One region of the Anoxybacillus sp. FSL W8-1294 genome, then DNA from elsewhere that is predicted to be linked to it. Evidence: predicted binding sites of a transcription regulator. Region 1 holds the regulator's gene; the other holds the start of a gene.
The links. The regulator LexA, encoded in region 1, represses DNA repair genes until DNA is damaged. The targets are predictions, from matches to a motif close to CGAACATATGTTCG.
Positions count from the first base shown of each region.

Region 2: uvrB (excinuclease ABC subunit UvrB) is a predicted target of LexA. The motif match lies at 2,411-2,424, and genes of this name have one in related genera.

Region 1 covers NZ_CP150179.1:1,518,757-1,523,193, reverse strand. Annotated here, with positions in the region: gene NSQ23_RS08155 (MerR family transcriptional regulator) at 1-395, shown strand, start outside; gene glnA (type I glutamate--ammonia ligase) at 450-1,784, shown strand; gene lexA (transcriptional repressor LexA) at 1,829-2,446, opposite strand; gene yneA (cell division suppressor protein YneA) at 2,601-2,903, shown strand; gene NSQ23_RS08135 (recombinase family protein) at 2,924-3,619, shown strand; gene NSQ23_RS08130 (DUF896 domain-containing protein) at 3,626-3,856, shown strand; gene tkt (transketolase) at 4,001-4,437, shown strand, end outside.
Region 2 covers NZ_CP150179.1:2,588,917-2,593,353, reverse strand. Annotated here, with positions in the region: gene NSQ23_RS14190 (S41 family peptidase) at 1-343, shown strand, start outside; gene NSQ23_RS14185 (MerR family transcriptional regulator) at 384-812, opposite strand; gene NSQ23_RS14180 (PDZ domain-containing protein) at 990-2,156, shown strand; gene NSQ23_RS14175 (CsbA family protein) at 2,158-2,382, shown strand; gene uvrB (excinuclease ABC subunit UvrB) at 2,487-4,437, shown strand, end outside.

The DNA.
Region 1 (4,437 bases):
AAATTCGTCGCTCCATGCCGTTATTTCCTATCGGTATCGTTATGCAGTTAACAGATTTATCAGCACGTCAAATCCGTTATTATGAAGAACACGGTCTTATTTCACCTGCACGGACAGAAGGTAATCGGCGGTTGTTCTCGTTTAATGACGTGGATCGGTTGCTTGAAATTAAAGATCTAATCGAGCAAGGGGTTAATTTGGCGGGAATTAAACAAATTTTTGCTTCACGTCAGCAACAACACGCTGAAGCAACGTCACCTGTTGCGCCGAAAGTCATGAAGCAAGGTTTGTCGGAAGCGGAGTTGCGCAAACTTTTGCGTGCCGAGCTGATGCAAGCAGGTCGCTTTAATCGCGCTTCACTTCGTCAAGGCGATATCGCTCGTTTTTTTCATTAAAAAATTTATGTTTTTTAACATAAATGATCTTTTCATTTTGGGGGAGGAATATGTATGACTAAGTACACAAAAGAAGACATTTTTCGTATTGTAAAGGAAGAGAATGTAAAGTATATTCGCTTGCAGTTCACTGACATTCTCGGCACGATTAAAAACGTAGAAATTCCAGTGAGCCAGCTACAAAAAGCGCTCGATAATAAAATGATGTTTGACGGATCATCGATCGAAGGATTTGTTCGCATCGAAGAATCAGATATGTACTTGTACCCAGATTTAGATACATTCGTTATTTTCCCATGGACAGCTGAAAAAGGAAAAGTGGCACGCTTTATTTGTGACATTTATAATCCGGATGGTACACCGTTTGAGGGATGTCCGCGTTACAACTTAAAACGTGTACTAAAAGAAATGAAGGAGCTCGGATTTACAGAGTTCAACCTAGGGCCAGAGCCAGAGTTCTTCTTGTTTAAGTTAGATGAAAAAGGAGAGCCTACATTAGAGTTAAACGATAATGGCGGTTACTTTGACTTAGCACCAACCGATTTAGGAGAAAACTGCCGACGGGATATTGTATTAGAATTAGAAGAGATGGGATTCGAAATTGAAGCGTCTCACCATGAAGTTGCGCCAGGGCAACATGAAATTGACTTCAAGTATGCAAATGCGGTAAAAGCGTGTGATGACATTCAAACATTTAAGCTTGTCGTCAAGACTGTTGCACGTAAACACGGTTTGCACGCGACATTTATGCCAAAACCACTTTTTGGTGTAAACGGATCTGGTATGCATTGTAACTTGTCGCTCTTTAAAAATGGTGAAAATGCCTTTTTTGATCCGAACGGTCAGCTACAACTAAGTGAAACAGCATTACAGTTTATTGCCGGTGTATTAAAGCACGCTCCAAACTTTACAGCGGTAACAAACCCAACGGTAAACTCTTACAAACGTCTTGTTCCAGGCTATGAGGCACCTTGTTATGTGGCGTGGTCGGCACGCAACCGTAGCCCGCTTATTCGTATCCCGGCGTCACGCGGCATGAGCACACGAATTGAAGTGCGTAGTGTGGATCCTGCAGCTAATCCATATTTGGCCATGGCTGTATTGTTGGCAGCCGGACTAGATGGTATTAAAAACAAGTTGACGCCTCCTGCGCCAGTTGACCGCAACATTTATGTGATGACAAAAGAGGAGCGTTTAGAAGAAGGTATTGTTGACTTACCTGCGACATTAGCAGAAGCGCTCCAAAACTTAAAATCGGATGAAGTAATTGTTAATGCGCTTGGTAAACATTTATTCGAACACTTTGTCGAAGCGAAAGAAATTGAATGGGATATGTTCCGCACGGCTGTGCATCCATGGGAACGTGAACAATATATGAGCCTTTACTAAAAAAGCTAACGGTTTTTCCGTTAGCTTTTTTCCGTTTCTTTTTCTTAATGGATAGATCGATATACGCCGATGACTTTTCCTAAAATTGTAGCGTTTTGGACAATGATCGGCTCCATTGAAGAGTTCTCAGGTTGCAAACGGATATGGTCTTTTTCTTTAAAAAACCGTTTTACTGTCGCTTCATGATCTTCCGTCATCGCTACAACGATATCCCCATTATTTGCTGTTTGTTGTTGACGGACGATTACGTAGTCTCCGTCTAAAATACCGGCTTCAATCATGCTTTCTCCGACAATTTGCAACATAAATACTTGATCATCTGGTGAGACGAACCGTTCTGGGAGGGGGAAGTATTCTTCAATATTTTCAATTGCAGTAATTGGTTGTCCGGCTGTGACTTTTCCAACGATTGGGACATTGATGACATTTGTTCTCGGGATGGATTCATGTTCGTCCAAAATCTCAATGGCACGAGGTTTTGTTGGATCACGTCTAATGAACCCTTTGTTTTCTAAACGAGCTAAATGTCCGTGAACGGTAGAACTTGAAGCTAAACCAACTGCCTCGCCAATTTCCCTTACTGATGGTGGATACCCTTTCGTGCGCACTTCTTGTTTAATAAAGTCCAAAATTTGTTGTTGTCGTTTTGATAATTTCGCCATCTTTATACACCTCTTCCTTTTCAATCTTTGCCCACATTATAACATATATTCGTACATGGATACAAACATAAGTTCGAAAAAAAAGGTTGACACGAACAAAAGTTCTCGTTATGATAAATACAAACAAACGTTCTGTATTAAGGGAGTAGATGATATGGGAAAAATACATTACGTGATGATGATCTTATTTAGTGCATTGTTCGTGTGGGCTTTTTTACATGTAACACAATCTGTTGATAAAGAAAAGTATGTTGAAATTACTGTATCAGCTGGTGATACATTATGGGAACTAGCGGATAAGTATAAACATGAACATCGATTGTCCCGTCAACAATTTATTGAATGGGTGATGGAAGTCAATCGACGTTCAGACGACCGATTAATTGTTGGTGAAAAAATCGTGATCCCTGTGTTAAAATCAAATGGCGAGAACCAGCTTGTCGTTAACAAACAATAGTCAGTAGAAAGGGATGGCGAATGAACGCAATTATTTATTGTCGTGTAAGTACGACGAAGCAAGCGCAAGAAACATCTTTACAAAGACAAAGAGAGGAACTTAAACAACTTGCAACGGAATATGGCATGAATGTTGTCAAAATCATTGAAGAGCAAGCAAGCGGTTATGATATCGAGCGCGCAGGAATTATGGAGCTGCTCGATGCAATCAAACAACATCGTATTGACGTCGTTCTTGTTCAAGATGAAACAAGACTTGGAAGAGGAAATGCAAAAATTGCTCTTCTTCGTTGTTTACAAAAGGAAGGGATTCGCGTGTATACGGTAAGTCATCGCGGGGAGCTTCAATTATCAGAAGCAGACTCGATGGTGTTAGAGATTATTAGTATTGTTGAAGAATACCAAAGAAAGATACATAACTTAAAAATTAAACGTGGCATGCAACGAGCTGTCCAAAACGGATATCGTCCAGAAAACAATTTGCGCAACATTGGTGAACACGCTGGACGCGATCGGAAAGATGTGCCGATTGAAGATATTGTTCGTTTACGCCAAAATGGCTTAACGTTTACAGAAATTGCGGCTACGCTTCGTTCATTTGGTTATGATGTATCTAAAGCGACTGTTCATCGGCGATACAAAGAATACGAACAACTTGTCAACAAAGAAAAGTTTTTGTATGATGATACGAGCAAAAAATTCAATACAAAGGAATGAGGCTAAATGTTATCTTCTGAAAAAATAGCACGAATTAATGCATTAGCTAAAAAAGCAAAAATGGAAGGTCTTACGGACGAAGAAAAACAAGAGCAACTCCAACTTCGTACAGAGTATATTGCGGCGTTTCGTGCGTCAATGATCGAAACGTTGCATGCCGTGAAAGTCATTGATCCGAACGGAAACGATGTCACTCCTCAAAAATTAAAGGATAGTAAGAAAAAACGCCTGCATTAATACGCCTATCATAGAGAACATACGAGTATAGATGTTCTCTTTTTTCGTTAGTTTGTCAAAAAAATGTTGTGAAGCATTGTACATTTTACGAACTTTTCTATATCATAAAAGATGAACATGTTTACAAATGAAAGGATGAAGACGATGACACACTCTATTGAACAATTATCGATTGCTGCGATTCGTACGTTGTCCATTGATGCTATCGAAAAAGCTAATTCCGGTCATCCGGGTATGCCGATGGGCGCAGCACCGATGGCGTATACGCTATGGACGAAGTTTATGAATCATAACCCACGCAATCCAAAGTGGTTTAATCGCGATCGCTTTGTGCTGTCAGCAGGACATGGTTCAATGCTATTGTATAGCTTGCTCCATTTAAGTGGTTACGACGTCACGATGGAAGATATTAAGCAGTTTCGTCAATGGGGAAGTAAAACACCGGGACATCCAGAATACGGTCATACCCCAGGTGTCGAAGCAACAACTGGTCCGCTTGGGCAAGGAATTGCGATGGCTGTTGGAATGGCGATGGCAGAGCGTCATTTAGCAGCTACGTACAACAAAGATAAGTTCGAAAT
Region 2 (4,437 bases), 1.1 Mb from region 1:
AAAAGGCATTGAACCAGATGTGAAAGTAAAACAGCCTGACTTTTTCTATGCTCATCCGCTTCAAATCGATAAGCCGTTGGCATATGACATGAACAACGAACAAGTGAAAAGCGCACAACAAATGTTAAAAGGTCTCGGTTTTGACCCGGGTCGCGAAGATGGCTACTTCAGCAAACAAACGGAGCAAGCCGTTCAATCGTTCCAAAAAGCAAACGGCTTACAAGTGACAGGAAAAATTGATAAACAAACAGCGAATATGTTGCAAACAAAAGTGATGGAAGCCGTTCGCGACGAACGATACGACGAGCAATTAAAACGGGCATTGCAACTCATTGCGAAATAAAACATATCCCCCTGCCCATGTTGAAGGCAGGGGGAAACTATTATAAAAAGAAGCTAATAATGCCACGTCGTTTTTGTTTTGTTGGTTGCTCGATAGCTGGTTCGATTTGTTTTTGTTTTTCAAGTTGTGCGATGCGTTGTTCGAGCTGTTGCATATATTGAAGCATTTCTTCCATTTCGCGGCGATGTTGCAGCAATTGAAAGGAGACGACGTCATCTGCTTTTTGTTCGATTTTCCGTTCCAGTTCGTGTAATCGCTGTTCTACTTCTTCCCACTCCACATGTTCTTTTTCTTCTTCATCGATACTGAGAAACTTATATTTTTCTAATTGTTCAATCGCTTCGCTCGTAAATACGTAATGTCCAGCTTCATTTTTTGTGCATGGAATGTTATATTTTTTCACCCACCGTTGCACCGTTTTTGTCGATACCCCAAGCCGCTTTGCCACTCCGCTCGTCTTCAGTTCCATGTTTCCACGCCCCTTCCGATCATGTTAAGAAAAAAGTTAGACATGTTTTATAAAATTCCTTGCTTATTGACAAAACTAGTGTTCATTCGTCAAAGAAAGTGGATTTTCGTCAACCATAACCGTTTGAAATTTGTTACAATACAACATAGAGGATCGGAAAAAACGGAGATGATGGAAATGGAAGTATGGGGACTAGAATGGTTGAAAGCATTCGGAACGTTTTGGCTGCAACCATTACTATATTATGCGTTCATCTTTGCGTTGTTTATTGGTTGGCGTCGCGTGCAACGCGAGCGGCGCGATTTTCATACGCGCGTCTATCGTTCTTCTCGTGAGCTGCGTGCGATCGTTCGTTCACGTAGCTGGTTCGCAATCATTTTTTCAATTGTGACTGTTGGGGCAGGGATTGTGCTTCCAAACGATACGCTCGTCCTTTGGGCAATGGTGACGATCATATGTAGTTTTTTTATGCAACTTCGATTGTTATCACCTGCATATATCGGGAGCATCGTTATATTTACTGTTAGTTTTTTTGCGCAAATGGAGTGGGCACAGCCGTTTTTTGATCGTTTTTTCCCGCATATGACGGAAACAAATGTGACTGCCATCGCGCTTTTAATCGGGTTGCTTTTGTTTGTCGAAATGTGGCTCGTTTACCGTGAAGGAGCAGAGCTTAGCTCGCCGCGGCTTGTAACGAGCAAGCGGGGACTTGTCATCGGTGAACAAATGATGCAACGTCTTTGGCTCGTACCTTTTATTATTCCTGTGCCAGGAGAGGGAGTGACGCCGTTTGCAGCGTGGTGGCCGATGATTTCAGGCGGTGATGCGTATTCATTTGTTCTCGTGCCGTTTTTACTTGGCTTTTCCCACCGCGTGCAAACAAACATGCCTACTCATATGGCGAAATGGATCGCAAAGCGCATCGGTTGGCTCGCTACGGTTGTTAGTTTGCTAGCGATTGCTAGCTACTGGTGGGAGCCGCTAGCGATCGTTGTTGCAGTTGTCGCTATTTTATGGAGGGAATGGATTGCTTTATCAGCGAAATTGTATGAACAAAAGCGGCCTCCGTATTTTACAAAACGAGCGAATGGGCTTGTCATTTTAGGCGTGTTGCCGGATACGCCAGCACATAAAATGGCGCTTTCGGTTGGGGAAGTGATCGTGAAGGTAAACGGTATACCGGTCGTGACGGAAGATGAATTTTACGCAGCATTGCAACAAAATCGTGCGTTTTGTAAGCTAGAAGTATTGAACGAAAGCGGGGAAGTTCGCTTTGCACAAACGGCTTTATTTGAAGGGGAACATCACGAACTCGGGCTGTTATTCGTAAGAGATGAGGGATAATATGTGGTTTTTGTTAGCGTTAATTGTACCAGCGTTGTTAGTTATTTTATTTACGAGAGTCACGTATAACCATTATGTCGGTACATTGCTTACTGTCGCGTTGCTCGTAGCATCGTATGTGAAAGGATATACCGATCAATTGCATGAAATTGTTGCTGATATAGCGTCGCTCATCGTCGGATTTTTGTATGCTAAACGAATGGTAGAAAAGCAAAAGCAATCGTAAACCTGTCCAAATGGGCAGGTTTTTTCATAGAATATTTGTTCGTATTTTTCGCTTTTCGGTTTCGTCATATGGTACAATGAAAATAGAAATGAAGTGGAGGGACGATTGTGGACACATTTCAATTAGTATCCGCTTATAAGCCTCAAGGCGATCAGCCGAAAGCGATCGCGAAGCTTGTCGAAGGGATTCAACAAGGAAAAAAACATCAAACGTTGATTGGAGCAACAGGAACAGGTAAAACGTTTACGATTTCTAATGTCATTCAACAAGTCAATAAACCAACGCTCGTCATCGCTCATAATAAAACGTTAGCGGGGCAGCTATACAGCGAGTTTAAACAATTTTTTCCTAACAATGCTGTTGAATATTTTGTCAGCTACTATGACTATTATCAGCCGGAAGCGTATGTACCACAGACGGATACGTACATTGAAAAAGATGCAAGCATTAACGATGAAATTGATAAATTACGCCATTCCGCAACGTCTGCGTTATTTGAACGACGCGATGTCATTATTATCGCAAGCGTTTCATGTATTTACGGGTTAGGTTCGCCTGAAGAATATCGCGAACTTGTCGTTTCGCTTCGCGTCGGCATGGAAATCGAGCGGGATCATTTGCTTCGTCGCCTTGTCGACATTCAATATGAACGAAACGATATTGATTTTCGCCGCGGAACGTTTCGCGTGCGCGGAGATGTCGTAGAAATTTTCCCAGCTTCTCGTGATGAGCATTGCATTCGCATTGAGTTTTTTGGTGACGAAATTGAGCGCATTCGCGAAGTAGATGCATTGACGGGGCATGTGATGGCAGAGCGAGAACATGTGGCGATTTTCCCAGCATCGCACTTCGTCACGCGTGAAGAGAAAATGAAGCTAGCCATCGAAAATATTGAAAAGGAATTAGAAGAACGGCTTCATGAGTTGCGTGAGCAAGGAAAATTGCTTGAAGCGCAGCGACTAGAACAACGGACGCGCTACGACATTGAAATGATGAAAGAAATGGGTTTTTGTTCAGGCATCGAAAACTATTCACGCCATTTAACGTTGCGTCCACCGGGTTCAACGCCTTATACGTTACTAGATTATTTTCCTGATGATTTTTTAATTGTCATCGACGAATCGCATGTGACATTGCCGCAAATTCGCGGCATGTATAACGGTGATAAAGCGAGAAAAGAAGTGCTTGTTGAACACGGCTTCCGTTTGCCATCGGCGCTCGATAACCGGCCATTGACGTTTGAAGAATTTGAACAAAAAGTGAATCAAGTCATTTACGTATCTGCGACGCCAGGTCCGTATGAGCTTGAACATTGTCCAGAAGTCGTCGAGCAAATTATTCGTCCGACAGGGTTGTTAGATCCGACGATTGATGTGCGACCGATCGCAGGGCAAATAGACGATTTAGTCGATGAAATTCAAAAGCGCATCGCTCGTAAAGAACGAACGCTTGTGACGACATTGACGAAAAAAATGGCGGAAGACTTAACCGATTACTTGAAAGATATTGGTATTCAAGTGGCATATTTGCATTCGGAAATTAAAACGCTTGAGCGAATTGAAATTATTCGTGATTTACGATTAGGAAAATATGATGTGCTTGTCGGCATTAACTTATTGCGTGAGGGGCTTGATATTCCAGAAGTATCGCTTGTTGCTATTTTAGATGCCGATAAAGAAGGATTTTTACGCTCTGAACGTTCACTCATTCAAACGATTGGACGGGCGGCGCGCAATGCGAACGGGCATGTCATTATGTATGCTGATACGATCACGAAATCAATGGAAATTGCGATCAATGAAACGAAGCGGCGCCGCGCCATTCAAGAAGCATATAATCGCGAGCATGGTATCGTGCCAAAAACGATTCAAAAAGACATTCCAGATGTTATTCGTGCGACATTTGCCGCGGAAGAAAAAGAAACGTACGAAACGAAAGATGTTCGTCATTTATCAAAAGAAGAGCGTGTTGCGTTCATCGCCCAACTTGAACAAGAAATGAAAGAAGCTGCAAAAGCGCTTCATTTTGAACGTGCGGCAGAACTGCGCGATTTCA